Regions from separate parts of the Endozoicomonas montiporae CL-33 genome, predicted to be linked through region 1. Evidence: predicted binding sites of a transcription regulator. Region 1 holds the regulator's gene; each other region holds the start of a gene.

What was found. Region 1 encodes sigma-54, which starts transcription at its own class of promoters, with help from an activator protein. Its sites were predicted from a motif close to TGGCACNNNNNTTGCTNT; they were not measured.
Region 2: the regulator sigma-54 is predicted to act here: its motif matches at 2,142-2,159, upstream of ygeW (knotted carbamoyltransferase YgeW).
Region 3: the regulator sigma-54 is predicted to act here: its motif matches at 5,350-5,367, upstream of mobB (molybdopterin-guanine dinucleotide biosynthesis protein B).

The regions. Positions count from the first base shown of each region.
Region 1 covers NZ_CP013251.1:4,566,156-4,576,398, forward strand. Annotated here, with positions in the region: gene EZMO1_RS20935 (calcium/sodium antiporter) at 1-278, shown strand, start outside; gene EZMO1_RS20940 (KpsF/GutQ family sugar-phosphate isomerase) at 513-1,490, shown strand; gene EZMO1_RS20945 (KdsC family phosphatase) at 1,487-2,014, shown strand; gene lptC (LPS export ABC transporter periplasmic protein LptC) at 2,081-2,668, shown strand; gene lptA (lipopolysaccharide transport periplasmic protein LptA) at 2,649-3,359, shown strand; gene lptB (LPS export ABC transporter ATP-binding protein) at 3,364-4,089, shown strand; gene EZMO1_RS20970 (RNA polymerase factor sigma-54) at 4,413-5,894, shown strand; gene hpf (ribosome hibernation-promoting factor, HPF/YfiA family) at 6,088-6,393, shown strand; gene ptsN (PTS IIA-like nitrogen regulatory protein PtsN) at 6,490-6,942, shown strand; gene rapZ (RNase adapter RapZ) at 7,117-7,974, shown strand; gene EZMO1_RS20990 (HPr family phosphocarrier protein) at 7,974-8,243, shown strand; gene mgtE (magnesium transporter) at 8,837-10,195, shown strand; gene EZMO1_RS21000 (thiol-disulfide oxidoreductase DCC family protein) at 10,206-10,243, opposite strand, start outside.
Region 2 covers NZ_CP013251.1:4,119,068-4,129,310, forward strand. Annotated here, with positions in the region: gene EZMO1_RS27435 (hypothetical protein) at 1-86, shown strand, start outside; gene EZMO1_RS18900 (uracil-xanthine permease family protein) at 359-1,693, opposite strand; gene ygeW (knotted carbamoyltransferase YgeW) at 2,322-3,512, shown strand; gene dpaL (diaminopropionate ammonia-lyase) at 3,747-4,940, shown strand; gene EZMO1_RS18915 (YgeY family selenium metabolism-linked hydrolase) at 4,998-6,221, shown strand; gene hydA (dihydropyrimidinase) at 6,528-7,973, shown strand; gene xdhA (xanthine dehydrogenase subunit XdhA) at 7,975-10,243, shown strand, end outside.
Region 3 covers NZ_CP013251.1:1,965,975-1,976,217, reverse strand. Annotated here, with positions in the region: gene EZMO1_RS08875 (dimethyl sulfoxide reductase anchor subunit family protein) at 1-102, opposite strand, end outside; gene EZMO1_RS08870 (DMSO/selenate family reductase complex B subunit) at 105-725, opposite strand; gene EZMO1_RS08865 (DMSO/selenate family reductase complex A subunit) at 739-3,168, opposite strand; gene moeA (molybdopterin molybdotransferase MoeA) at 3,508-4,749, opposite strand; gene mobB (molybdopterin-guanine dinucleotide biosynthesis protein B) at 4,742-5,284, opposite strand; molybdenum cofactor riboswitch at 5,396-5,539, shown strand; gene moaA (GTP 3',8-cyclase MoaA) at 5,528-6,508, shown strand; gene EZMO1_RS08845 (TorD/DmsD family molecular chaperone) at 6,730-7,395, shown strand; gene EZMO1_RS08840 (4Fe-4S binding protein) at 7,449-7,970, shown strand; gene EZMO1_RS08835 (hypothetical protein) at 8,439-9,143, shown strand; partial or broken gene EZMO1_RS08825 (IS3 family transposase) at 9,352-10,243, shown strand, end outside.

The DNA.
Region 1 (10,243 bases):
GTGCCATTAAAGGGCATCACGATATAGCGCTTGGCAACGTTGTTGGCTCTAATGTCTTCAATCTTCTTGCGGTTCTGCCTATGCCGGGGCTGTTAGCATCCGGCACCATCAACCCTCAGGTTGTCTGGCAGGATTTCCCGGTTATGATGGGGCTGACTCTTTTCCTCGCCGCTAGCTGCCTGTTCGGCAAACAGCCCAAATACCTGGGTCGGATAATCGGATTCATCCTGATCAGCTTCTACGTTGCCTACACTGGGTGGCTGTTTCTGAACAATTAACCGAGCTATTCATGGAACTATTTTATGGAACTATTTTATGGAACTATTTTATGGAACTATTTATGGAACTAGTGTTTCCAAATCAGCTCTAATGCAGCTATCACTTCAATGGTGTGACTTTAAAAAGCGGGTGCCCGTGTCCATTCGGAGGTAGATGACAGTGCTCTATCTCTTGAGACATAACCGTTTTACAATAGGGTATTTGTCACCCATTTATTAAGACAGTTATTCACTATGACCAACAATGACGAGCAGTTCATTGCCATTGGAAGACGCACCATATCCATGGAACTGGAGGCCGTTCAGAAACTTCTGGACCGGGTAGACAGCGATTTTGCCCGGGCCTGTCAGGTTATGCTGGCCTGCAGCGGTCGCATTATTGTGGTGGGTATGGGTAAATCCGGTCACATTGCCCGCAAAATTGCCGCGACACTGGCCAGTACCGGCACCCCCTCTTTCTTTGTGCATCCCGGAGAAGCCAGCCACGGCGACATGGGCATGATCACCGCTGAAGATGCAGTTCTGGCTCTGTCCAACTCCGGTGAAACCAGCGAAGTGGTGACCTTACTACCTCTGCTGAAGCGAATGGGGACACCACTGGTCAGCATGACCGGCAATCCGGAATCCTCTCTGGCCCGGGCTGCCAATGCCCATGTTAATACCGGTGTTGATAAAGAAGCCTGCCCTCTGGACCTGGCTCCAACCTCCAGCACCACAACCGCTCTGGTAATGGGCGATGCTCTGGCAATTGCTCTGCTTGAAGCACGTGGCTTTACTGCTGAAGACTTTGCCTTCTCGCATCCCGGCGGCTCTCTGGGCAAACGCCTACTGCTGAAAGTGAAAGACGTCATGCACAGTGGCAGACGCATTCCGGAAGTCACACAAGGCACCAAAATCAGTGAAGCTCTTCTGGAAATGACCCACAAGGGGCTGGGTATGACCTCCATCGTGGACAAGGAGCGTAAAGTAGTAGGAATCTTCACCGATGGTGACCTCCGTCGCGCTCTGGACAAAGGCGTCAACCTGCGCAAAACCGATATTGATGACGTCATGACCAGTCACTGTAAAACCATTTCTCCCGATATTCTCGCTGCCGAAGCCCTGAAGATTATGGACGATCGCAAGATCAACGCCCTGATCTGTGTCGATGCCGACGACCAGCCTGTTGGCGCTATCAATATGCACGATTTACTGAAAGCGGGTGTTGTATGATCGATTCATCCCTGAAGCCTTTTGCTGCCAAAGTACGTCTGGCAGTGTTTGATGTTGATGGCGTACTGACCGACGGCAAGCTGTTTTTTGGTGAACAGGGAGAAGCTCTGAAGTGCTTCCATACGCTGGACGGTCATGGCCTGAAAATGCTGCAGCAGGCAGGCATCAAAACCGCCATCATTACCGGACGACGATCGACGTTTGTAGAAAAACGCGCCAGCGATCTGGGTGTTGATTTTCTGTATCAGGGTCGTGAAGACAAAATCAACGCTCTGAATGAGTTGCTGGAAACCGAACGTTTCAGCATGGACGAAATTGCTTACCTGGGCGACGACCTGCCAGACCTCCCGGTGATCCGTCGGGTGGGTTTTGGCTGCGCCGTCATCAATGCGCATCCGTTTGTTCGTCAACATGCGCAGGCTGTGACCGATAACCATGGAGGTCTGGGTGCGGCAAGAGAGTTCTGCGACTTTATCCTTGAAGCCCAGGGTAAACTGGAACCCATGCTGGCAGAATATCTTTAAATATTAATGCAATCAGAAGCCGGTATTCTGTCACTGGCTTCTTAAGAAACAGGAACCCCCCATCGGATGCCCAAAAATAGCTCTTACAAAAGCTATCTGTTAGTTGCCTGTGTGCTGATGACCATGGTTGGCATTGGCTACTGGTCGTACGACGGCGGTTTGCACGTTACCGGGCAGAAACGCCAGCCTGAAATACAGGAAAATGCCGACTACTATCTGGTTGATGCCACCATCACCCAGTTCAATGATTCGGGAACTCTGGAGTATGAACTGACTTCCCGGGCCATCACTCACTACCCGCACAATGACACCACCCTGCTCAAGACTCCCCATCTGCGCAGTTACAGCAATCCACAAAAGCCAATGGTCGCCGATGCTCTGAACGGCAAGCTGCTGCCGGGAGATCAGGATATTGAACTCTGGGATGAAGTGGTCATGATTCAGACCGACAGTAGTAATGGCAGCCAGGTACGTATGGACACCGATTTTATCACCATATACTCTGGGCAAAGTCTTGCTGTAACAGACCGTCCGGTTCTGATCACTAACGACACAGGTCGTACAAGAGCCATCGGTATGGAAGCATTCTACAAGGACAGTCTGGTTAAACTTAAATCAAGGGTACGAGGATTCCATGAGCCTAAGCAGCCCTGAGCTTAATAACAGCCCTGAGCTTAATAACAGCCCTGAGCTTAATAACAGCCCTGAGCTTAATAACAGCCCTGAGCTTAATAACAGCCCTGAGCTTAATAACAGCCCTGAGCTTGATAACAGCCTTGAGCGTTATAAAAGACTTAAGCAACAACATCCGCTTAAGCAGAGTGTAAAAAGAACCACGCGTTCAATTCTGGGCATTCTTCTGCTACTTCCTGCCATGGCAATGGCACTGCCATCCGACAGGGAAATGCCCATCGAAATTGAATCCGATACTGCAGACATTGATAACAAAAAAGGCGTATCGATCTACCGTGGCGATGTCGTCATGACTCAGGGCAGTACCCGCATCACTGGCGATGTGGTAACGGTTTACACCGAGAATCAGGAAGTGCAAAAAATAGTCGCCGAAGGTTTTAAAAAGCGCGCTTACTACGAAGAAGAGCAACCTGACGCCCAAGGCACACTGCAAGCCTGGGGACACACGATCAACTACAAGGTTCTGGATGAACAGATCCACCTGATCCGACAGGCACAACTGGTCCAGAAAGGCGATTCGTTCAAAGGTGAACGCATCGACTATGACCTGAAGCAGCAAAAAGTGAATGCCAAAGGTCTGGAAAACAAGAAGGGTGAAGGGCGGGTACAAATGGTCATTCAGCCCCGATCCGAGCAACAGGAAAAGAAATAACCTGATGGTTACGCTAAAGGCTGGGCACCTCAGTAAAAGTTACAAAGGCCGACAGGTTGTCAGAGATGTCTCTCTGGAAGTTAACAGCGGTCAGATCGTCGGCCTGCTGGGTCCTAACGGTGCAGGCAAAACAACCTGCTTCTACATGATTGTCGGACTGGTGAAAGCCGACGGTGGCAAAGTCAGCATCAACGACGATGATCTGACTTATCTGCCGATGCATGGCCGGGCAAGAGCCGGTGTGGGGTATCTGCCACAGGAAGCCTCCATATTCCGCAAACTGTCTGTGACCGATAATATTCTCGCCATCCTGCAGACCCGTAAAGATCTGAACAAACAGCAGCGCATCGACAAAATGGAGTCGCTGCTGGACGAGTTCAACATTGGTCATATTCGCGACAGTGCTGGCATGAGCCTTTCCGGTGGAGAACGTCGAAGGGTAGAAATTGCCCGCGCTCTGGCAACAGACCCTGATTTTGTGTTGCTGGACGAGCCCTTTGCCGGTGTTGACCCGATATCGGTCGGAGACATAAAAGCCATCGTCAGGCAGCTGCAGAGCCGGGGCATTGGTGTACTGATTACAGACCATAATGTTCGCGAAACACTGGATATTTGTGAAAAAGCCTACATCGTCAGCGAAGGCGGTATTATCGCTGAGGGCGACAGCCAGACCGTTTTAAGCAACCAGAAGGTTCGTGACGTCTATCTGGGTCACCAGTTTAGTTTGTAACCAGTCACATTTTGGGAAGAGGCCACCTCTTCCCCCGCCTGAGACTTGCCGTTTTTGCTTTTCACACCTGATATTCTGTGATTATAATCCGGTGACACGGAACGCAACTCAAAACGACAATGTGCATAAGTCAGTCGGTGGAGCTTATCCTTGGGAGCCTGTCGGGCAAACCCCTTTCCACCCGGCATAAAAAATGCTCAACGTTTGAAGTAAACAGCCATAAGCTGAGAATACCGCCCTATCTTAGCTATGAGAAGTCGCCATGAAAGTGGTTCATCATGCATCAGCGGTGTTTTTTTAAAGTAAAGGTACACGGTTGCCCTATGAAGCCCTCTCTACAGCTTAAAATGGGTCAGCAGTTGACGATGACACCGCAACTGCAGCAAGCCATTCGCCTGTTACAGCTTTCAACTCTGGATCTGCAACAGGAAATCCAGGAAGTACTGGAATCCAACCCGATGCTGGAAAGCGAAGAGGCCATTCTGGATCAGGAACGCCGTGACCAGGAAGCCAGCAACGCCAACGAAGGTGAACAGCTGGTTGACCTTAACGCCCAGGAGCCACCATCCCCTTCCGAGTCTCAGGAGCCGGAATGGTCCGAAAGCATTCCGAACGATTTGCCCGTAGATTCCGGTTGGGAAGAAGTCTACTCCAGCATGCCGGCCAGCAGTGATGATGAATTTGACCCGCTGACCCGCTCGCGCACCACCGAATCTCTGCAGGAATACCTGCAATGGCAGCTAAACCTGACACCCACCACTGATACCGACCGCCTGCTGGGAGAAACACTGATCGAAGCGATCAACCCCGATGGCTATCTCACAAACTCGCTGGAAGATATTTTCCAGAGCCTGACTTTAAATCCGGCATTAGCTGAGCTTGATTTTGATGAACTCAAAGTCATGCAGCGACGCATTCAGCAATTTGATCCCGTTGGTTGCGGTAGTGAAAACCTGAAAGAGTGTCTGTCCGTTCAACTGGCACAACTGCCTTCCCAAACACCCTTTATTCACGAAGCCCAAAAGCTTATTGACCACTATCTGGAAGCCCTTGGCAGTCGGGATTACAGCCAGATAATGCGTCGCACGCGGATGAAGGAGCACCAGCTCAAGGAAGCCCTCAGCCTGATTCAGAGCCTCAACCCCAAGCCGGGCTCCGAAGTAGACCAGAGCGAACCGGAATACATCACTCCGGATATTTCCGTTCGCAAAGTCAAAGAGCGCTGGGTCGTTGAGCTGAATTCAGAGTCACTGCCACGTCTGCGCATCAACAACAGTTATGCGTCACTGGTTCAGCGGGCCAACAGCAGCCGGGACAACCAGTTCATGAAGAACCAGCTGCAGGAAGCGCGCTGGTTTCTGAAAAACCTGCAAAGCCGCAACGACACGCTGCTCAAAGTAGCGACCAAAATCGTCAATTTTCAGCAAGACTTTCTGGAACAGGGCGACGAGGCCATGAAACCTCTGGTTCTGGCCGATATTGCGGAAGCAGTGGAGATGCATGAATCCACCATATCCAGGGTAACAACCCAGAAGTACATGCATACCCCTCGCGGTGTTTATGAACTGAAGTATTTCTTCTCCAGCCATGTCAGCACCGACAGCGGCGGAGAGTGTTCCTCAACAGCCATCAGGGCACTGATCAAAAAACTGGTTCAGGATGAAAATCCGGGGAAGCCGCTCAGCGATAACAAAATTGCCGGTCTTCTCGGGGAACAGGGCATAAAGGTTGCACGACGAACCATTGCCAAGTATCGGGAATCCATGCACATCCCGCCTTCAAATGAACGCAAGTGCCTAGTGTAAACAATGCCAGATATTTCTCACCGTTTTATCAGGACGCAAACCCTCAAGCCTCTGAGCTTAAGGCAAAAATCCTGTATTTTTTTGCTTCAGAGCAGCAACAATGTCGTGAACGGTGATAGAATCTAAACAGACCAGTTCGAGAATCCCGGGAACTGGCCACTGTCTCCAAACGGGATCAGCAGGAGAGCGTTACATGCAAGTCAACATCAGTGGACATCATGTAGAGGTGACTCAAGCTCTGAAAGACTACGTCACTAAAAAACTCGACCGCCTGGCAGCTCACTTCGATAATATCACCAATGTACAGGTCACCCTGAGCGTAGAAAAACTACTGCATAAGGCCGAAGCCGTCCTGCACATACGTGGAGCTGACATCAATGCGACCGCTGAATCCGATGACATGTACGCGGCTATTGACGATTTGTCAGACAAAGTCGACCGACAGCTGGTAAAACACAAGGAAAAGACGCTCGATCGTATGCAGGGAGCCCGAGGCTGAATCCAGCACCGACTGAAAGCTCAGGCTTTCAGTCGGCCTCTGTCAGCAGAAGGCTCTTTTTACGTACTCGCACTCTGTGAGTCTCCCAATCGTTGTATGATTATTCAAAACATTCTAACCCCCGAGCGCACGCTTCATGGTGTGCAAGGGATCAGCAAAAAGAAAATCCTGGAAATCATTGCGGAACAGATCAGTGAACATGTTCCCGCTATCAATGCCAAGGACCTGTTCAACAACCTCATCAACAGAGAACGGCTGGGCACCACCGGGCTCGGCAATGGCATTGCACTGCCACACTGTCGATCCAAAGCCTGTCCTGAGCCGACTGGTCTTTTCATTCGCCTCTCGGAACCCGTCGATTTTGACGCCGTGGATCGCGAACCCGTTGATCTTATCTTTGCACTGATTGTCCCTGAAGAAAGTACTCAGGAGCATCTGGACATTCTAAAAGCTCTGGCCGAGCGATTCACTGATGATTATCTGATCAGTCAGGTCCGATCCGCAAACTCTTCAGAAAGCCTGTACCAAATACTGACAGCACCTGCCTGAAGCATCTCAGGCAGTACCTCGCTACCAAGCCCGGTGAGTTATAACCTTCGGCAAATGACTGGGGGTTACCTATCCTTGAAATAAAGAAACAGGTTTTAATCTCATTGAGTTACTCTATTATTCAATGAATAAAGCCTGTCATTCGATACATAAAGCTCCGCATATGGGAACCACATGAAACTCGTCATCATCAGCGGCCGCTCAGGTTCAGGAAAAAGTGCCGCACTGCATGCTCTTGAAGACCAAGGGTACTACTGCATAGACAACCTGCCAGCAGCGATGCTGAGCCAGTTACCAGAACAGCTCAGCGTAGGCTCCAATGAGCCTCCCAAGGTAGCGGTCAGTATTGATGTTCGTAATGTGCCCGGGGCACTTGAGCAATTCCCAAAGTTCCTGAAAAAACTGAAAGATCAGGGCATCGACTGTGAGGTGCTGTTTCTCGACGCCGATAGCGACTGTCTGATGAAACGATATAGCTCAACCCGAAGAAAACACCCGCTGAGCAACAAAAACGTATCCTTATCGGAAGCCATTGAACTTGAAAACAGGCTGTTGGCGCCGGTTGCCTCAGAAGCCAGTATTCGTATCGACACCTCACCAATGTCCGTTCATGATGTCCATGAGCAGGTCAAAAGCAGAGTCGTTGGTTCCAGCACCAAAAGCATGACTCTGATGATTCAGTCTTTTGGCTTCAAAAATGGTGTACCGATTGATGCAGATTTTGTGTTTGATGTTCGCTGCCTGCCAAACCCATACTGGGATGAATCTATTCGAAAATTCACTGGACTGGAAAAGCCAGTACAAAAATTTCTGGGGTCGGAGCCATTTGTGAAAGAGATGCTTGAGGATTTGAAACAGTTCGTAGACAAGTGGCTGCCACGATTTGAATCCGGACAGCGCAGCTACATGACCATCGCCATTGGCTGCACCGGCGGCCAGCACCGTTCCGTCTATATTAGTGATCAGCTGGGTGTCTGGTTTAGCCAACGATTCGACCGGGTTCAGGTTCGACATAGAGAGTTATCCAAATAATGATTCAAACGCAAGCCACCATCATTAACAAACTGGGTCTGCATGCACGGGCTGCGTCCAAGTTTGTCTCAACCACCTCCAATTTTACCAGTCAGGTCAAAGTGGGCCTGAATGGTCGCGAGGTCGATGGAAAAAGCATTATGGCAATTATGATGCTGGCTGCAGGTCAGGGAACCGTTCTCGACCTGACCTTTGACGGGGAAGACGAACAAGCTGCAGCTGAAGCTCTGAATAGCCTCATCAATGACTATTTTGGAGAAGGCGAATAGCACTCATTCTCGCACCCTCCGGACACAGGCGCTTCACTTCGTGACCGGAGCTTTCTAATCCTGCTATTCCTCCAAAAGCTCCTTATTCCAATAGGCACAACATTCACTGCACTTTACCCTGAACCATTGAGCGCTTCTGAATAAACACTACCTGTTTTAAAGTTGAGGCGTTATCCTGACGAATGACTATTAAGAAGCCGTCTTAAAAGTCTGCGCGTAGCGAGGATCAAGTGAAACGGAGGATAAAAAGACAATTTTGCGAGGCGAATAGCCAGCTATTTAACAAGCAAAATTGTCTTTTTAGACCCGTTTAACGCAGACCGCAGTAGCAGCATGACTTTTAAGACGGCTTCTAAGAGATAAGCAATCTGAACAAACAGCAGGAATGGGTAAAATAGCTTTGTTAAACATCCACTATAATCAATGACAGACCAGAATTGACGTGGTCTGTAGTACTAAAAGCTGCTACTTTCCCCTACCTGTAAACGCATAGGGGCTTTTCAACTGAGAACCAGCTTTTCTTACACAAGCAAGCCCCAAAGCCATTTAAACATTATGCATACTTCCTAAATAAACAACATCAGGCGTGCAATATGGTTCAGCAACTGCAACTGAGTATCGGTGATAAGGAGCTCAAAGAGCTTAATGATGCACTGGAACACGGTGTTTCGCCGGAACTCAGGCGCATGCTGAACAGTCTGCCCGCTGCCGATGTCGCCCACTTACTGGAATCATCTCCCCCCAAGCTTCGCAGCCTGCTCTGGCGTCTGATCGATCAGGAACAGGAAGGTGATGTACTGCAGGAACTCGGCGATGAAGTCAGGCAGTTCTTTCTGGATCGAATGAACATTGCCGAACTGAAAGCCATTACCGAAGGTCAGGACGTTGATGACGTTGCCGACCTTCTGCAGCAGTTGCCGGGAACGATCACCCGTCGCGTGCTTGATTCAATGGACAGCCAGGACAGGCACCGGGTTGAAGCGGTTCTGTCTTATCCAGAAGACACCGCTGGCGGGCTCATGAACACCGATACCATCACCGTACGTGCCAGCAATACGGTAGATGTGGTTCTGCGCTACCTGCGTCGCCACGATAAAATTCCGGAAATGACCGACAGCCTGTTGGTCGTCAATCGCCGGGATGAATACATTGGCTCTTTACCACTAACGACTCTTCTGACCACGGCCCCTTCTGCCTCGGTTTATGAGGTGATGCAAACCGATATCACCCCCATACCGGCCGATACCGAAGACACTCAGGTTGCCCAGATTTTTGAAAGACAGGATCTTGTTTCTGCGCCCGTGATTGATAACAAAGGCAAACTGCTGGGACGCATCACCATTGATGATGTTGTAGACGTTATTCGTGAAGAAGCCGAGCACTCCATGATGAGCATGGCAGGTCTTGATGACGACGAAGATACTTTTGCCCCTGTTTTCAAAACAGCCAGAAGACGCGCTATCTGGCTGGGCATCAACCTGATCACCGCCTTTATCGCCGCTTCCGTGATTGGCATGTTCCAGACCACCATTGATAAAGTGGTCGCCCTGGCGGTTCTGATGCCAATTGTTGCCGGTATGGGAGGCAATGCCGGAGGGCAGGCTCTGACACTGGTTATTCGGGGGATGGCGCTCGGACAGATCAGCAGCACCAACCTGCGCTGGCTGTTAAGTCGTGAACTGGCTGTCGGTTTTATGAACGGATTGTTATGGGCTGCTCTGGTGGCACTGATTGCCTACCTTTGGTTTAACGACCCTATTATTTCTCTGGTGATTGGCTGCGCCATGGTGATCAATTTAACCGCCGCCGTGATAGTGGGAGCCAGTCTTCCGGTCATTTTGAAATCGATGAACATTGACCCGTCGCTGGCAGGTACGATTATCCTGACCACCATCTCTGATGTGCTGGGCTTCTTCTCGTTTCTCGGACTGGCGACGCTCTTTTACGCATAAAAATATCAGACTATTGATCTCTCTTTGAAACAGAGCAGTCTGAACAAC
Region 2 (10,243 bases), 450 kb from region 1:
AAATTAACGAGCTTGACATTATAGGTGAAGATCCCGGCTGCCACTCAGAAAAAGCCTTAACCTGTAATACCGATTCCATCTTCTAAACATGAATTGCGCAGCTATTGCGAATCACGGGAGCTGCGTTGGAACTCCTCGCAATACCCAAAGGGAATAAGTAGCTCACTATTACTCGTCATTCCGCCTTTATGCCCTTGGGTACAACAGCGGGAGCTCAGTGAGCTATGTGACCAGAGTTGCAACGCCGTACAGTGCCTGAACAATGAGTCAGAATATAGATTTCATATGGTTGAGTACTTATGGCCGTCAGCGTTCAAAGCCATTGCATTGAACGCTGACAAAGCAGACCATCAAAACACTATTCTGTCAGCGCTTTTTCAGGCGCTGCTACCTTAACTTTCTGAGGCGCTTTGCTCTCTGGCAGCACAAGGTTAGCAAGAACAGTCACAATCGCTCCCAACGCCACACCATTACCGCAAACCATACGAACCAGTGCTGGCAATTCATTGACGATTTCAGGTCGATACGTCACGGTCAGACCTGCAGCGATACCCAGTGCCAATACCATAGTATTACGACGGGTGAAGTCTATCTTCTTGAGTATGCCAATACCGCCAGCGAGGATCATGCCGAACATAATCAAACCCGCTCCGCCAATCACAGGCTCTGGCACGCTGACAATCAAAGCACCGAATTTTGGCAGCAGTCCCGCAGTAATCAGGATTCCGCCGGAGAATGCCACCACATAACGACTGGCAACACCGGTGATACCGACAACACCGATATTCTGGCTAAAAGAAGTCGTCGCCATAGAGTTAAACACTGCAGCAAACGCGCTGTTCAAGCCTTCGCAGCGAACACCGGCACTCAGACGGTTACTGTCCAGCTCGGTATCACAGTAGTTTGAAAGCGCTAAATAATCGCCAACAGACTCGACCATGGATACGGTATAAACGACACACATTGCAATAATGGCACCGACATGAAACTCGACACCAAAGTAAAGCGGGGTAGGAATCGCCACCACGGCCGCTTCTGTTACCGGGCTTAAGTCCAGCAATCCAAGCGCTGCCCAGAGCAGATAACCAATAAACAGACCAATCAAAATTGAAGCAGATGAAACAAACCCTGTGAACCACTGGTTAAAGAAAATAACCACTAAAAAAACGACACCACCGACACCCAGATACATCAGGCTACCATAGTCTTCTGCACCTTTGCCGCCAGCCAGCCAGTCCACCGCAACTGGAAAGATCGTCATACCAATCAAACAAACAACGGTTCCGGTCACAACAGGGGGAAACAGTTTCCGTATCCGATGAATATAAAAACTCAGGAATACCTCAAACAGTCCGCCAACAATAGTGGCTCCCACCACCGCTGCAAAACCGTATTGAAAACCAATGGTGATCGACACACCGACGAAGGCAAAGCTGGTTCCCTGAATCACCGGTAATTTGGCACCCAGCTTTAAAGGCGCACAACCCAGTCCCTGGATAATACTGCCGACACCGGACATCAACATGGAAGCATTCACCAGAATAACGGTTTCCTGAATCGTAAATCCAAGCACCGACGCCACAACCAGCGGCGCACCTATAATCCCGGGCAGGGCGGACAAGAGATGCTGCAACCCCAGAATGAGGCTTTTTACTAGAGGAGGGCGATCATCGAGCTTGTAATACAATTCCATACTACCTCCGTATTGCCTCACGTTTTCCAGCAATACCACCCTTTAAAGAGACTGTATCATTGAAAACAGCTTCAGCAACCGTTGTTTTAGTACCTGCTAATTGATGGATGCAAATACATACAACTTATTATTCAGGTACCTGTTGTTTTTAGGACGATCTCATCAATCACCTTAAGCAATGGAAGTGCGTTTTATTTTGATGCAGGTCACAAACAACTGAACAATTATTTAAAACCAGTATTAAAAAAGTTTGAACATTAAGTTTTTTTCATTTTGATTCTCACTCACTTTTTATTATCAAACTGATCGAACGACATTAGGCAATTAAAAACAGAGCGATAAATTTATCTGTCCAAAAAAAACCAGCCTTTTTAACACTTCCAGCAACCCATTGTTTTTATTGAATTTTTAATAAAAACGATCAAACCGGAACAAAATAATCACAAACTGGCACGCAACTTGTTATGAATAACAACAGAGTGACAACAGAGTAACACAGAGTCTAACGCGCTCTTAATTACCAGAAATCAAACAGCAGACCACTGAAGTTTCAATCCATCAGACCGCTGTTTTTTCATACAGAAAAAAGAACGATTCACTGTTCTAACTAACATCAAAGGACCATTCCATGGCTAACTATCAGGACCTTATCGAAGAAATCAAAAAGCTGGACACTGAACTGCATACCAAGGATTTTCTGCTGACCTGGGAACAGTCCACTGATGAGTTGAAGCAAGTATTGAACGTTGCAGAAGCGCTTCGCACACTTCGCGATGAAAACATTTCTACCAAAGTATTCGACAGTGGTCTGGGCATTTCACTGTTCCGTGACAACTCAACCCGTACCCGCTTCTCCTACGCTTCTGCCTGTAACATGCTGGGTCTGGCTGTTCAGGATCTGGACGAAGGCAAATCACAGATTGCCCACGGCGAAACTGTTCGTGAAACCGCCAACATGATCTCCTTCTGCGCCGACGTGATCGGTATCCGCGACGACATGTACCTGGGCTATGGTAACCAGTACATGCGTGAAGTCGGTGAAGCTCTCGACTTCGGTAAAGAAGAACAAGTTCTTGCTCAGCGTCCGGGCGTTGTCAATCTGCAATGCGACATTGACCACCCAACCCAGAGCATGGCCGACCTGGCGTGGCTGAAAGAGCACTTCGGTTCTCTGGAAAACCTGAAAGGCAAGAAAATTGCCATGACCTGGGCGTATTCCCCAAGCTACGGCAAGCCTCTGTCCGTACCTCAGGGCATCATCGGTCTGATGACCCGCTTCGGCATGGATGTCACTCTGGCTCACCCTGAAGGTTATGAACTGATTCCTGAAGTGGTAGAAACGGCTGCCAAACAGGCTGAAGAAAGCGGCGGCAGCTTCAAGCAGGTAGCCACCATGGAAGAAGCCTTTGAGGGTGCGGACATCGTTTATCCAAAATCATGGGCTCCTTATCACGTGATGGGCAAGCGCACCGAGCTGTTGAAAGCCAACGATCACGAAGGCCTGAAAGCGCTGGAGAAAGAGTGTCTGGAACAGAATGCCAAGCATAAAGACTGGCACTGCACCGAAGACATGATGAAGCGCACCCAAGACGGCGAAGCCCTGTACATGCACTGCCTGCCTGCAGACATCACCGGCGTTTCCTGTGAAGAAGGTGAAGTAACAGAAGGCGTATTCAACAAGTATCTGGTGGACACTTACAAGGAAGCTGGCTGGAAGCCATTCATCATTGCCTCCATGATTCTTAACCGCAAGTTCGGCAATCCGGAAGACATTCTGGAAAGACTGATGGAAAAAGGTAAGCGTCGTGTAGACGGCTAATAGCTACATAGAAAGCTACATAGAAAGCTACAAAGCTAGCTACAAGGATAGCTACAGGGATGTCCACAGAGGCTTTGACCATCAATGCCTGAACAAAGCATCTGTGGAAACTTCGGAAACACTATCGTCTACCCGCCAGTACTCTTTTCTTTAAAGGTACAGAAAGGTACAGCTTAATTTTCAAAGTACAGCCTAAGAGTACAGCATAAAGAGTACAGCGGTCAGGAGTACAAAGTGTCTACATTTTCATTATCACTGCAACAAAAGGACAATCCGTTTTTTAACGGTCAGTCGTCTCATTTGTTCAGCACCGAGATTGCCAAAACCGTTCTCGGCTTTCATCAACAAATCGACGCTTATGAACCTACACCGCTGGTTTCTCTTGATCAGCTGGCAAACAAGTTGGGTATAGGCAAAATTCTGGTCAAGGACGAATCCTACCGGTTTAACCTGAATGCTTTCAAAGTACTGGGTGGTTCTTACGCCATTGCACAATGCGTCTGTCAGAAGCTGGGCATCTCACTGGATGAGTTTACCTTCGACAGCCTGAAAGGTCAGGAACCGATCACGTTTGCTACCGCTACCGATGGAAACCACGGTCGCGGTGTTGCCTGGGCGGCACATCAGCTGGGACAAAAAGCCGTTGTTTATATGCCCAAAGGTGCGGCGAAGGAACGCGTTGACAACATTCTGAAACTCGGTGCGGAATGCATTGTTACCGATTTGAATTATGACGACGCTGTTCGTCTGGCCTGCAAAAATGCCGACGACAATGGCTGGTTGATGGTTCAGGACACGGCCTGGGAAGGCTACACCAAAATCCCGACCTGGATCATGCAGGGATACATGACCATGGCATCGGAAGCCTGTGACCAGCTTGAAGCCATGGGCATCAAACAACCCACTCACGCCATTTTGCAGGCAGGCGTTGGCGCGCTGGCTGGCGGAGCCATGGGCTATCTGGCCAACCGTTATAGCGCAGAGTCTTTCAGAGGCATTGTTGCCGAACCGGACAAGGCCGACTGCATCTATCAATCAGGCTGCAGCCCTCAGGGTACCGCCGTCAATGTTCCTGGCGATCTCGACACGATTATGGCCGGTCTGGCCTGCGGCGAACCTAACCCTCTCGGCTGGGAGATTCTCAGAAACTGCAGTCGTCACTTCCTGTCGGTAGAAGACAAAGTTGCAGCACTGGGCATGCGTATTCTGGCTAGCCCTCTGCCGGGTGACAAGCAAGTGATCTCCGGCGAATCCGGCGCTATTGGTATCGGTCTGCTTTACGCCATCGCCCAACACCCTGATGCCAAGCGCATCATGGAATCATTAAAACTCAATAAAGATTCTGTCGTATTGCTGTTCAACACGGAAGGCGACACCGATCCGGTCAATTACCTCGATGTGGTCTGGGAAGGCAAATACGCTGTTTAACACTGCCAATTTAAAACTAGTTAATAAATAGTTAATAAATAGTTAAGGAATAGAACAATGACAACCGATCTGAAGCTCCCTTTTGCTGACATTCTGAAAAAAGCAGAAGAATACAAGCCGGACATGACCCGTTTCCTGCGCGATATGATCGCCATTCCCAGTGAATCCTGCGATGAAGAAAAAGTCGTTCTGCGCATCAAGGAAGAAATGGAAAAGGTAGGTTTCGACAAAGTTGAAATCGACCCTCAGGGTAACGTTCTGGGTACCATTGGTCACGGTAAGCATGTGATTGCCATGGACGCGCATATCGACACCGTGGGTGTGGGTAACATGGACAACTGGACCTTCGACCCATACAAAGGCTACGAAGACGAAGAAACCATTGGTGGCCGCGGTGCTTCTGACCAGGAAGGCGGCATGGCCTCCATGGTTTATGCAGGCAAGATCATCAAAGATCTGGGTCTGGAAGACGATTACACACTGGTCGTTACCGGTACTGTTCAGGAAGAAGACTGCGACGGTCTGTGCTGGCAGTACATTATTAACGAATCCGGCCTGAAGCCAGAGTTCGTCGTCAGCACCGAGCCAACAGACTGCAACATTTACCGTGGTCAGCGCGGTCGTATGGAAATCCGTGTCGAAGTCAGTGGCATCAGCTGCCACGGTTCTGCACCAGAGCGCGGTGACAATGCGATCTTCAAGATGGGCCCAATCCTGAATGAAATCAAAGAGCTCTCCTCCCGTCTGGGCGACGACGAGTTCCTGGGTAAAGGCACCCTGACCGTCTCCGAAATCTTCTACTCCTCTCCAAGCCGTTGCGCTGTTGCCGATGGTTGCGCTATCTCCATCGACCGTCGTCTGACCTGGGGCGAAACATGGGAAGGCGCTCTGGAAGAAATCCGTGCTCTGCCAGCGGTTAAGGAAGCCAAAGCAGAAGTCACCATGTACAACTATGACCGTCCATCCTATACCGGTCTGGTGTATGAAACCGAATGCTACTTCCCGGCCTGGCTGATAGATGAAGATCATCTGGTGACTAAAACGACAGAAGACTGCTACCAGCTGCTGTTTGATGAAAAGCCACTGGTAGACAAGTGGACTTTCTCCACCAACGGCGTATCCATCATGGGACGTTATGGTATTCCGGTGATTGGCTTTGGTCCGGGTAAAGAACCTGAAGCTCATGCCCCTGATGAAAAGACCTGGAAAGACCATCTGGTCAAGTGTGCAGCCATGTACGCAGTGATTCCTGGCATGTACCTGCATAACCTCAAGAAGTAATACAAAAAACCGTCCGTTGCCCGCTTTCCTCCTGTCTCCATAAAAGCGGGCAGCAACCAGAACTCTGCGGAGTTCTGGTTGCCTTACCCGTAGCCATCAGCAGGAGCCTGTCGGACTTAAGCGTCCGTAGCGAGGATTGCAAGAAATTGAGGATAAAAACTCATGATTTTGAGGCGAATAGTGAACTATTCAACGAAAAAGCAGGAGTTTTTAAACCAATTTATTGCAACCGCAGTAGGACAGTCTTAAGTCCGACAGACTCCAGACCAGTGGCTACCGGTAAGGTAACCAGACAGGGTTAAGATCATGTCCGTTCTTATAAAAAACGCCACACTGGTTAATGCCGATGCCAGTGAACAGGCTGATGTACTCATCAACAACGGCATCATTGAACGGATTGCACCCGTTATCTCTTCTGCCGATGCAGAACAGTCAACGACCTCCCCTGTCGAAGTCATAGACGCCAGTGGTAAATACCTTATTCCCGGCGGTGTGGATGTTCATACGCATTTCAACATCGATGTAGGCATTGCCCAGAGCTGTGACGATTTCTACAGTGGCACCGTCTCTGCCGCCTGCGGGGGAACCACCACCATTATCGACCACATGGGTTTTGGCCCCAAGGGCTGCTCACTGCATCATCAACTCGAACGCTACCACGAATACGCCCGCGACACTGCCGTTATTGACTACAGCTTTCACGGTACCATCCAGCACATAGACGACAGCATCCTGGATGAAATGGAATCCATGGTGTTCGATGAAGGTATATCCAGCTTTAAACTGTACTTGACGTATAACTACAAACTGGACGACACCGATGTACTGGCTGCCCTGTCCCGGTTAAACCAGCTGAATGCGCTCACCTGTGTACACCCTGAAAATGACGGAGCCATTCGTTTCCTGAAAAACCGCATGCTGTCACAGGGGCTGAAAGATCCTATCTATCATGCACTCAGCCGCCCTCCCGAATGCGAAGCCGAAGCCGTTGGTCGTATGATCAACCTTGCGGTTCTGGCGGGCGATGCACCCATTTATATTGTTCACCTGTCCAACGGTATCGGGCTTGAGTACATTCGTCAGGCACACCAGCGCGGACAGTCTGTTTTTGCCGAAACCTGCCCTCAATACCTGCAACTGGATATCAACCGTTACAACGAAACCTGTGCAGGCGATTACCCCACAGACCAGGGCCTGAAGTACATCATGAGCCCGCCTCTGCGCGACAGCGACCATCTCGAACAGCTATGGGATGGATTACAGGATGGCACTATCAGTACCGTTGCCACCGACCACTGCGCTTTCACCATGGAGCAGAAGCGGGCAGGCCGCGATGGCTTTCAGTATTGCCCCAACGGTATTCCCGGTGTTGAAAACCGCGTACCACTGATGTTTTCGGAAGGGGTAATGAAGGGTCGTCTGTCCATTAATGATTTCGTTAATCTTGTCAGCACCAAACCGGCCCAGCTGTTTGGCCTTTACCCCCGTAAGGGTGTTATTGCCGAAGGTTCCGACGCAGACCTGGTGATTATTGATCCGGACTGTGAAGTCACTTTAAGCCAGAGCCAGATGCACAGCCGCTCCGATTATTGTCCTTACGAAGGCATGACCCTGCAAGGTTATCCGGTGATGACAATGTCCCGGGGCAAGATCATTGTTCGCAATGGTGTATTCAAAGGGCTGGCGGGTGATGGCGAATTTGTCCCGAGAGAAACTCTGAATCGTTGTTTTCGCTATTGGACCAGGAGCTAACATGAGCATTGGCGACTCTGAACAACGGCTTGATGCTACCGCCAAGGTAACAGGCAGAAGCCGTTTTACCAGCGACCTGATGATGCCGGGCACGCGCGTTGCAAAATACCTGCGCAGTAAAATTGCCCACGGCAGAGTCACCAGCATTGATACCAGCGAGGCCAGGGCACTGGCTGGTGTCGATGCAGTGTTTACTTTTGCAGATATTCCCAAAATACCTTTTGCGACAGCCGGTCATGCCTATTCCCTTGATCCCAAGACAAGGGATGTTGAAGACCGACTGCTGCTGACTGATTACGTACGCTACCACGGCGATGAAATTGCCATTGTCGTCGCTACGGATCAGCTGATTGCAGAGAAAGCCCTGCAACTGATTCGGGTCAGTTACGATGAATACCCGCCGCTACTGAACCATCAGCAGGCTATGGATGATCAGGCACCGGTGCTTCATAACAAAGCTTTCAATAAAGTCGGAGAGCATGAGTACGAGCTTGGCAACCCGTCTGAAATGTTGAAAAGCGCAGACCTGCAACTGGCAGGTTCTTTCCAGACCCAGATGGTTCAGCATTGTCATCTGGAAAATCAGATCGCAATGGCTTATATGGACGACACAGACCATATTGTTATTGTCTCCTCCACCCAGATTCCTCATATCTGTCGCAGAATTGTCGCTCAGGCGCTGTCATGGGACATGAGCCGTATACGGGTCGTTAAACCCACAGTAGGCGGAGGTTTTGGCAATAAGCAGGATGTCGTTCTTGAACCCATGGCGGCTTTCCTGACCCTGAAGCTGGGGGGCATCCCGGTACAGATAGATCTGGATCGGGAAGAAACCATGCTCAGTACCCGGGTTCGCCACCCGATCAGTGTCGATATAGAGTGCGGTGTCAACAAGGATGGAACCCTGAAGGCACTTTCTCTGGATGTTATTTCCAATACCGGTGCCTATGCTTCCCACGGCCATTCCATTGCCAAATCGGCCGGTGCAAAGCTGCCGCCACTGTACCCGAAAGCGTCACTGCGTTATCACGCCATGACCCACTATTCGACACTGCCCGCAGCAGGTGCCATGCGAGGATACGGCTCACCACAGATTGTTTTTGCCGTTGAGTCAATGGTTGAGGAAGCCGCCCGAAAAATAGGCATGGACAGTGTCGAGTTCCGTTTGCGTAATGCGGCGCAAAAAGGCGATATGAACCCACTCACTGATAAACACATTACCAGTTGTGCGGTCAGAGAATGCCTGAGAAAAGGCAAAGAACACATTCAGTGGGATCTGAAGAAAAACGAATACCGTCGCAGTAATGAAAGTTCTGAAAACAGAAACATACGACATGGACTGGGTGTTGCCTGCTTCTCCTATGGCAACGGCACTTATCCTGCCGGTGTGGAAATTGCCGGTGCCCGGATGATATTAAATCAGGATGGCCGGATAACCGTGCAGGTGGGCGCGACGGAAATCGGACAGGGGTCTGATACAGCCGTTGCCCAGATGACCGCTGAATATCTGAACGTACCGGTTTCATCGGTGCATGTTGTGTCCTCTCAGGATACCGATGTATCGCCGTTCGATCCCGGCTCGTTTGCGTCACGGCAAACCTATGTGGTGTCCAAACCTGTGTCAGAAGCGGCCAGAGAACTGCGACAGAAAATTCTTGATTACGCCGCTGAAATGCTCGACTGCCCGGCATCCGGTCTTGAACTCAACAATGGAAGGGTGACAGGTAACACCGGGGAAAAAACACTGACTCTGAAAGAGCTGGCTCTGGACGCCTATTACCACAAACAGCGCGGGCACCAGCTAACAGCGGATGTCTCACGTAAGACAACCAGCAATGCCAGCTCTTACGGATGCACCTTTGCCGAGATAGAAGTTGATATTGAACTGTGCCAGGTCAAAGTACTGAACATTCTGAATGTTCACGACGCCGGTAAAATCATTAACCCGGTATTAGCGGCAGGTCAGGTACACGGTGGTATCGGCATGGGTTTGTCAGGTGCCATGAGTGAAGAACTGATGGTCAACCCGAAAACCGGCACCATTTATAACGGCAACCTGCTGGATTACAAGATCGCGACCATGCCCGATATGCCGGATATAGGCAGTGACTTTGTTGAAACCAACGAAACCACCAACGCTTATGGCTCCAAGTCCGTCGGCGAGCCTCCCCTGCTCTCGGTGGCTCCGGCTATTCGTAACGCCATTCTTGATGCCACCGGTGTGGCAATGAATAAACTGCCAATGTCACCTAAAGCTTTGTTTAACGCCT
Region 3 (10,243 bases), 2.6 Mb from region 1:
CTCGTTCGGTTTGGCGAGCATTTCCACCAAACCCAGTGCAACGAATAAACCGACGGCGCTCTGCGCCAGAACGGTAAAGAAAACCAGAGATAACTGACTCACGATTACACCTCCTGTGGATTCTCGATTTTGCCTGTGGTGTCACCGGTCAGGCGGGTATTGCGACAGGTGCCAATGATCAGCGATGGATCAGTCAGCTTTGGATCCGGCAGTGGTGCCACATCGGCGCGGCTGCCGTATTTGGCACACAGTTCGTCGATCGGGCCAAACTCCAGCGCACGCAGCGGGCAGGACTCGACACAAACCGGTTGCTGACCTTCAGCAACACGCTTGTAGCAGCCATCGCACTTGCTCATGACTTTCTTGACCGGGTTAAACTGCGGCGCACCGTAGGGGCAAGCCATTTCACAGTAACGACAGCCGACGCATACGCTGTCATTGACGACCACCAGACCGTCTTCTTCGCGCTTGTGCATGGCACCTGTAGGACAGGCTTTGGCACAGGCTGGTTCGGCGCAGTGATTACAGCTGACAGACACATAGTAAGCAAACACATCGTTGCTGAAGGTGCCATCTTCATGCTGCACCCAGTCACCACCGGCGTATTCGTAAACACGACGGTAGTTGACCCCTACAGGCAGGTCGTTTGTGTCTTTACAAGACAGTTGACAGGTTTTACAGCCGGTACACTTACTGGTATCGACATAGAATCCCATTTGAGCCATTTATTCAGTACCCTCAGATCTTGGCGATTTCAACCAGCATGGTGTGCTGTCCGTTACCTTTGGACAAAGGTGTCGGACGTTCGGAGGTCAGCGTGTTAAGGCAGCCACCCTTGTCGATACCTTTACGGTTTGGTTTGAACCAGGCGCCCTGCCCCAGTGCGGTCACACCCGGCATGATGCGTGGTGTTACCTTAACGGCGACGTGAATTTCACCACGGTCATTCCAGACACGAATCCGGTCACCACTCTTCAGTCCGCGGGCAGCGGCATCTACAGGGTTCATCCAGACACCGTCAAACACCGCTTCACGCAGCTCGGGAATATTGTGGTAAGTGGAATGTACCCGGCCTTTGGTGTGATAACCCACCAGCTGCAACGGGAAGTCTTTGGTTTTCGGGTCCAGATGGCTTTCCCAGGCATTCACATACTGTGGAATCGGGGTGATGACATCACCTTCCGGCAGAATCCACTCTTTGGCGATTTTCTCCAGACCGGTGGAGTAAATTTCGATACGACCGGATGGCGTGCCAACTGGATTATTCACCGGATCTTTACGGAAATCTTCCAGAGCAATACGACCTTCTTCCGGCGCCATAATCAGCCATGGTCCCTGCTCGCGCAGTGCTTCCAGTGTAGGAATTCTGTCGTCTTTCTGTTTCGCACCGGCATACAGATGTTCCAGCCACTGGTCACGGGTACGACCTTCTGTGTACTGATCTTTAATACCCAGACGCTCGGCCAGACCCACACACATGTCGTAAGAACATTTAGTCTCGTACAAAGGCTCAATGGCACGTACCAGCGGGAACAGACCACCCATCACACCGGAAGAATATCCGTCGGAGCTGACTTCGTTGTTCTCGATGGTGGTCACGTCCGGCAGCAACAGGTCTGCATAACGGGCACTGGCGGTCATGTGGTTATCCACCACAACAATGAACTCGGCCAGACTTTCGTCACCAATGATTTTTTTCTGGTTGTTCAGGTTGGCATGCTGGTTCATCAGCACGTTACCGGAATGACTGATCAGGAATTTGATCGGATTTTTCAGGCTTTTCTCACCCTGAATACCGTCTGTAATGTCAGTCATTTCATCGTGACGCCAGATCGCATCCACCCACTTAAAGAACGGCACACGCACTTTAATCGGGTTGTCGCCGACAGGCAGACGAGCCGCCGGATAGCTGAAGTTACCTGGCATATCACCGGTGTTAGTGCCAGGCAGACCGATGTTACCAGTCAGAATCGGCAGCATAATAATGGAGCGGGAAGCCTGCTCACCATTAGACTGACGCTGGATACCGGTACCCTGAGTAATGTAAACAGGTTTAGCAGTACCAATTTCACGAGCCAGCTGAATAATCTTTTTGGCTGGAATGCCGGTAATACCAGCAGCCCATTCAGGGGTCTTTTCGATACCGTCAGCACCCTGACCCAGAATGTGTGCTTTGTAATGACCATTGGCAGGCGCGCTGGCTGGCAGGGTCTTTTCATCGTAACCCTGACAGAACTTGTCCAGAAATGCCTGATCCACCATGTCCTCGGTAATCAGAACATGGGCAATCGCTTCGACCAGTGCAGCATCGGTACCCGGACGGATTGGCAGCCACTCATCTTCCTTGCCGAGCATGGTGTCGGTATAGCGCGGATCGATGATAATGGTGCGAACATTCTTTTTGCGCTGTGCTGTTACGTGGTCGTAGATTTCACCACCACCACTCATGCGGGTCTCTGCCGGGTTGTAACCGAACATCACCAACAGCTCGGCGTTTTCAATTTCGGAGGTAAAGCTGCCGTAGGAGTTTGGCTTTTTATTACCGTAAGTAAACGGCGTCGCCATCATGATCTGACCCCAGCTGTAGTTACCGTAGTAATCCAGGAAGCCACCCATCATGTTAAACAGACGCTTGAAAGAATCCTTACCGTCGGTACGCATACCCTGAGTACCGGAACCGTAAGTCATGAAGATAGCGTCGTTGCCATAGTTGTCGATGGTGTACTTCAGCTTGTCCGCCATCAGATCCAGGGCTTCATCCCAGCTGATGCGTTCGAACTTGCCTTCACCACGCTGACCTACCCGCTTCATCGGGTATTTCAGACGATCAGGGTTGTATACGCGGTGCTTGATAGAACGACCACGCAGGCACGCACGCATCTGGTGCTGGCCGTACTGGTCATCACCACGGTTATCGGTTTCAACATGGGTAATTACGCCGTCAGTCGTGTGAACACGCAGCGCACAACGGCTACCACAGTTCACCATACAGGCGGACCAGGTAGTTTTGTTTTCAGAGGCTGTTGAAGCAGTAGAAGCGGTTTTGGCAACAGACTTCAATGGCAGTCCTGCGCTGGCTACAGCAGCTCCCCCTACCAGAGAGCCCCACTTCATAAAGTTTCGCCGTTTCATAGGCGACAGGATGGTTTTATCAAGCCAGTTTTTCATTGAGTGTTCCGGTCAGCTTGGTTTGACCTGAGTAGCAGAACACTTATTGAGCAGTCGCACGCCGCTGCTGAATAAGAATCGCTCAGTCAGGATTCAGACAGCGTGCATACTAACGGCTGGATTTAGAAGACAGAATTGATCTGGATCAATTTTTAATGACTATTTTTTGTGCTATCAAATATAACGTTCAGTGGCTATGCGACGAGCTACCAACACCGATGCGACATACACTTGTCAGATGCCGCAAAGCCCTGACGTACCCGCAGTTGAGAATTATTCAGGTTTGCCGCCATCTCGAAAAATGACGGAGTTATCGGTTAAATGGTGGTGACTAATAGATCAGTTCATCAACAGATGATTAAACAGCTGAACCGTCACCTGCTCACCCTCTGCCACATTACCCTGCTCCTCAGGGAGAACGATATAACAGTTCGCCAGCCCCATGGAGCGCATGACACCAGAACCCTGACTGCCCGTGGTAACGACTTCCATCTGACCATTGTCGCCCGTTGACAGAATACCGCGCTGAAACTCACGACGACCGGGGCCTTTTTTCAGGGGCGTTTTGCAGATGGCCTGAATGGTTTGCAGCTCTGCCTGTCTGGCACCCATCAGATGCATCAACGCCGGTGTCGCCAACTGCTGAAAGGTGACGGTTGCAGACACCGGATTACCCGGCAGTCCGATAAACCAGCTGTTTGGCAGTCGTCCAAAGGCAAACGGCTTACCCGGCTTGATCGCCAGCTTCCAGAACGACATCCTGCCCATTTCCTGCAGAATATCTTTCACAAAATCAGCATCCCCCACCGACACGCCGCCTGACGTAATGACAACATCTGCCTGACAGTCGGCTTCCGAAAAGGCTTGTCGCAAAGCATCCGGGTCATCGGCAATCAGTCCGAGATCCAGAATGTCAGCTCCCAGACGCTTTAACATGGCTTTCAGGGCAAAACGATTACTGTCGTAAATATCACCCGGACCCAACGACTGACCGGGCAGCTTCAGCTCATCGCCTGTAGAAAAAAGCGCCACCTTAATACGACGATATACGTTTACCTCTGGCACACCCAGTGAAGCCAGAAGCCCCAGATCCTGCGCACGTACTTTATGACCCGCAGTAAACACCTCACAGCCTTCCGGGATATCTTCACCCGCCAGACGAATGTTGCTGCCTGTCTTGTTGGGCTTATTCAAAAACTGAATGCCATGATCGGTGACGTTTACCTGCTCCTGCATAATCACTGTATCCGCACCATCCGGTACGCTGGCACCGGTCATAATCCGGACACAGTGCCCTGCCGGCATTTCACCCTGAAACGGATGCCCCGCCAGCGACTGTCCGGCCAGCGGCAACGTATCCGCATTGGCCAGATCACCCAGACGAAGGGCATAACCATCCATCGCTGAATTGTTGTGGGACGGTACATTCACCGGTGAAATCACACTCTGCGCAAGAATTCTGTCCAGCGCATTGTCCAGAATCACCGCTTCAGTTTCTGTCACCGTGGTGATTTCCTGACAGAGCTTTTCCAGTCCCTGTTCCAGAGGCATCAGTCCCGGGGCTGAACAGCAATCAGTCATGGGAAGTTTCCTTTAATATTGTGGTAAAAATAAAATCAGCAATCTGTTCTGGCTGATTAAGGTCCAGAACAGGCATGGGACGCTCCGGCTGATAGCCCTGATCGTCTCTGGCAATCGCAATCACGTTGGCGTCATTCGGATACAGCAGTGGTTTATTTCGAACCGGACGATGCAGTTCTATTTTCGGGAAAGGCTCGTCCCGAAAGCCTTCAACCACCACCAGATCCAGACGTTCAAGATCCAGCAACCGGAGCTGGTCTGATAACTTTCGTGATATCTCCGGATTTCGCTCGGTATAACAGATGGACCGGTGCGGCGTACTGAGCACCAGTTGCAGGGCTCCGGCATGACGCAGACGATAACTGTCTTTTCCCGGTTTATCCGGCTCAATATCATGGTGTGAGGCTTTCACCATTCCCACTCTGAGATTTCGCTTGACCAGCAGGGGCAACAGCTTTTCCAACAGAGTGGTTTTGCCGGTTCCACTGAACGCCGCAAAACCAATCAGGGGTATTTGACACTCTACAGCTTGCATAACGCACAAATTCAACAAATATCGAACAATATCATAAACATTTTTTCACAAAGCGGCATTTCCATATAGCAATCACCGTGACAGATGGTTAGGATAGCCCGTAACAACTCTATCTTTAAAGAGCGCCGAGCTTCCGGGCCTAAACCCATGGCATGGTTCTGAAGCCGTAGCAGAAAGATGTGCGCGCTGCTACCAGGGTGCTGACAGAAATGTCAGTGCCTCCCGTATTTGGAAAGGTGTTTGATGCTACGTTTGCAAGACAATCAGGGGCGGACTTTCCCCTATCTAAGACTCTCTGTTACTGATCTGTGTAACTTCCGCTGTAACTACTGCTTACCGGACGGGTGTGAAGAGCACCATCACAAAGAATCCCTGACCGTGGATGAAATCCGCCGTCTGGTGACCGCCTTCGCCCGACTGGGTGTTGAAAAAGTGCGTATTACCGGCGGAGAGCCGACTCTGCGTCATGAATTTAACAGCATTGTCACCACGATCAAACAGATTCCCGGTATTCAGACCGTTGCCATGACCACCAATGGTTACAAGATGGATCAGCGGATTGAATCCTGGCTGGAAGCCGGGGTGGATGCCATCAATGTCAGCGTTGACAGCCTGGACGCCCGCGGCTTTGAAACCATTACCGGCCATAACCGTCTGCAGGAAACCCTCAGCGGCATCGACAAAGGGTTTGAACTGGGCATGACCGGTTTCAAGGTTAATGCCGTTTTGATGCGCGGTCACAACGCTGATCAACTGCCCGACTTCCTGAACTGGATTAAAGAGCAACCCATTACTCTGCGTTTCATCGAGCTGATGCAAACCGGTGACAATCAGGATTTCTTTAACCAGCATCATCTGGAAGGCAGTACTGTCCGTGATCAACTGCTTGAAAGCGGCTGGGTAAGAGTCGCCCGACACAAGTCTGCCGGTCCGGCGCAGGAGTACTTCCACCCGGACTATCGTGGTCGTATTGGCCTGATCACGCCTTATTCACCGGACTTCTGCGAAGACTGTAACCGCCTGCGGGTGAACAGTCTGGGCAAGTTGCAACTGTGCCTGTTTGGTGATCAGGGTTACGATCTCAGGCATCTGCTGCAGAACGATGAACAGCAGCCGGAACTGATCAGCCGTATTCAGAACTTCCTGCAACTGAAGCAGGATAAGCACTTTTTGCAGAACGGTTACACCGGAGGCACTGCCACTCTGGCGCAAATTGGTGGCTGAGAGGCATTCCGAAAATAGCGCCCCTCAGTTTTCAATCTGACCATACTCGCACTTTCTCCGGGAGCCTTCCCGGAGCATTCTCACCGGAACATTCTCCACTGAGCACTGTGCTGAAGACGAAACCGCTATCGGAAAAGCCCCAAGAGACTTCCCTGTCCCGAAATGGGATTATTTCTTTCACAGAGCCTGCTATTTCACTCTTTGTTTGACGAGACATCATCATGACCAACGAAGCCCGAACGATTCTGGCGGATTTTCAATTTTCCTGTCAGCTGCTCTACCAGTGCCTGCATCAGTCACCTGACGCAGGGTTTCTGGAACAGCTGAAGCAACTGGCCGAGCATGGGCAGGACGGCGTACCAGAGAATGATATCGACAAAGGTCTGGCGCTGATTGCTCAAGGCTTACAGAGCCTGAATGAAGCCACGGTTAAACATATAAAAGCAGACTACGCCGAACTGTTCGTCGGCCCCGCAGAGCTGAAAGCAGCGCCCTGGGCTTCAGTGTATCTGACCGAAGAGCAGACACTGTGTGGAGAACCGACTCTGGCCGTCAAACAGTTTTATCGGGAATGCGGTGTTGAAATAGACACAGGCACACGGGAACCGGAAGACCACCTTGGACTGATGTTTGCGTTTATGGCCGAACGTTTAGCCAAAATGGTGGAAACAGAAACCGACAGCGCCTGTCTGGACACCCAGCGCGCGGTATTAAAAGATTTCCTCAGTGAACATGTGCTGACATGGGCTCCGCATTTTCTGGACATCCTGTACGACAATGCACAAACCGATGTATACCGTGGCATCAGCCTGCTGGCAAAAGGCAGTCTGGAGCAACTGGCGACACTGACGGAAGCCGAGTTCCGTATCGCCAGACTGTACCGCTGAACAGTTGCTTAAACACTATTTAACGACTGCTGAACTTTGGAAGGGTTAGATCGATGAATGCCCATGAAGAGCTTGAGTCCCCCAATCGCCGCGCACTGTTTCGGCGACTGGTAAAACCCAAACCGGTTGAATTGCCTGAATCGATCTACCCGCGCCCGCCCTGGGCGCTGGACAACCCAAGCTTTCTGGCGCTGTGTAACCGTTGTGATCAGTGTATCGATGCCTGCCCACAACGGGTGATTCGCCGTTCTGAAGAAAAACACCCGGTACTGGAAAACCTGCCGGTATTGTCACTGGATTATGGTAGCTGTACCTTCTGCAACCTGTGCGTTGATCAGTGCCCGACCGGTGCCCTGGACAAAGAAAACGGCCGTCGTATACAAGCCATCGCCAGGGTCAGTGGTCACTGTCAGCTCGCCCTGAACCAGCCCTGTGACTTCTGCATTGATGCTTGTGAAGAAGACGCCATTGAGATTCAAAACAACCGTATACAGATTGATGAAGCCCTGTGTACCGGCTGCGGTGAATGCTCGCTGGACTGTTACGACAAAGCCATCACATTGCATAGCCGTTAATGACCGCCAACTGCCAGGTTATACAAATTCCGTCTTCTAAACATGAATTGGTATAATTGCTGACTGCGATTATCCACCGGTAAATACTGGGAGGCTGACCGAGAATAGCGCCCGTAGCGAGGATCGTAGAAAATTGAAGATAAAAATTCGGTTTTGAGAGGAGAATAGCGAGCTATTTGAGGAACAAAATCGGATTTTTAGACCAACTTACTACGACCACACGACGGCATGGATGCCGGAGCTAGAGCAACGCAGGAGCAGTTGCCGGTAGGGCAGACTATTCTCGGACAGGCTCCTAGTGGCGTGCCGAAGGCGCGTCCGCTGGAAAACTTTTTTAGCCGCCTATTCAGGGCTATGATGTGTTCATTACATGGCAGCTTGGTATAAAAAATTAACATGTGCAATTTCAATTATGCTTTGTGTTTTTACACTGTTCTGTTCATTTTATCAGGCTTAACCGTTCAGAGCGTGAATGCAGCGAATTGTTCATACTGCGGTAAAGAAATCACTGAAGCATGTAGTCACTGTCCTAACTGCAAAATGCCAATAGCCCCAACTTCAAACAGCTTTTACTCGCCCTTCACTCTCCCTAGTATTGTTGATGCAGGAACGATATCAATGATAAGCTTACTTTCTTCCTTAAATACTTATGAACAACAAAGTAGTGATTGGTACAAAGAGGGCAAAGATCTTTTAAAGCAGGCACGTGAATATAAAAACTTTGCCAGTTGGCAACAAGTTTTAATACATGCCAGTTTACCTGAAGGAGTCGATAACGGCTATAGCTATTTATTAAAAGCTGTTGCTTTTAGAAATCTTCGTAACCTGGAAGCTGCTATTAAAGTAGCTGAAAAGTTTTTAAATATCTATCAAAACAATTTCACTATAAATAATTATAATACAATTCTTTATGAAATTGCCTTTAGCAGCTTTTTATCACATAATTATGAGGCATCAGTTTTATATTTTTCAAGATATTTTTCTTCAACGTCGGATGATAATATTACAGAACAAAGTGTTAACAATGCCTATTCAAGTGCAATAAAGGTTCTTGAAAAAAATCCAAAAAATATGGATGCCAAAGAACTCTTGAGAATTTGTTATTCTAGATTTAAAAACAAGTTAAGTAGTAAAGCAAAATTTAAATTTGAAAGTGAAGGAACCATGTATTAAAAATAACATTTGATATGTGGTAAGCAACAGCTTCTATATATGTGGCTAACGCCTGATTCAAGGGCGCCACCGCAGGCGCGGTCCCTTGGAACCATTTGTTAGGACTACTCTTTCCGTGTAGATACAAAACTGTATGATGGACCCCATAAACTGGACAGGTAGCTAAGTTAAGTTTTCTGGCTGTAAGATGACCCTGCAGGAGGGAATCATGACAGCAAAAAGAAAACGACATAAGCCCGAATTTAAGGCACAGGTAGCACTCGAAGCCTACAAGGGCGAAAAGACCATAAACCAGCTGGCAAGCGAACACGAAGTTGCAGCCGTTCAGGTTAGCCAGTGGAAGCGACAGCTACTCCAGGGGGTTCCAGAAGTCTTCGGCAGGGCACGGCCAGAGGTAGATCCAGATGTGCTCACTGCCCCCCTGTATCAGGAGATCGGACGGCTTAAAATGGAGCTGGACTGGTTGAAAAAAAAATCTGGCAATGTCCATTGATGACAAACGGAGATGCATAGACCCGGATCACTCGAAGATCAGCATTCAGCGCCAATGTGAACTGGTTGGGTTAAGCAGGTCAAGCTGGTATTACCAAGCTTCTCCAGCTTTGGAAAGCCCTGAGAATCTGAATCTGATGAGGCTCATTGATGAGCAGTATACACGTACACCGTTTTACGGCAGTCGTAAGATAACTGCATGGCTGAATGAGCAGGGCTTTCCGGTCAACAGGAAGCGTATACAGCGACTTATGAGGCTGATGGGCATACAGGCTGTCGGACCAAAACCGGGCACAAGCCTGAGAAACAAAGAGCATAAGGTTTACCCGTACTTGTTGAACGGCGTTGATATTGTGAGACCCAATCAGGTCTGGAGTACTGATATTACGTACTGCCCGATGCCTCAGGGGTTTATGTATCTGGTTGCCATTATTGACTGGTACAGCCGTTACGTGGTCAGCTGGGAGCTGTCGAACACACTGGATGCAGACTTCTGTATTCATGCGCTGGGTCGAGCTTTGGAACAAGGTGAACCTGATATATTCAACACTGACCAAGGGTGTCAGTTTACCAGTAATGATTTTCTGGCACCTCTTCAGGAACGGGAA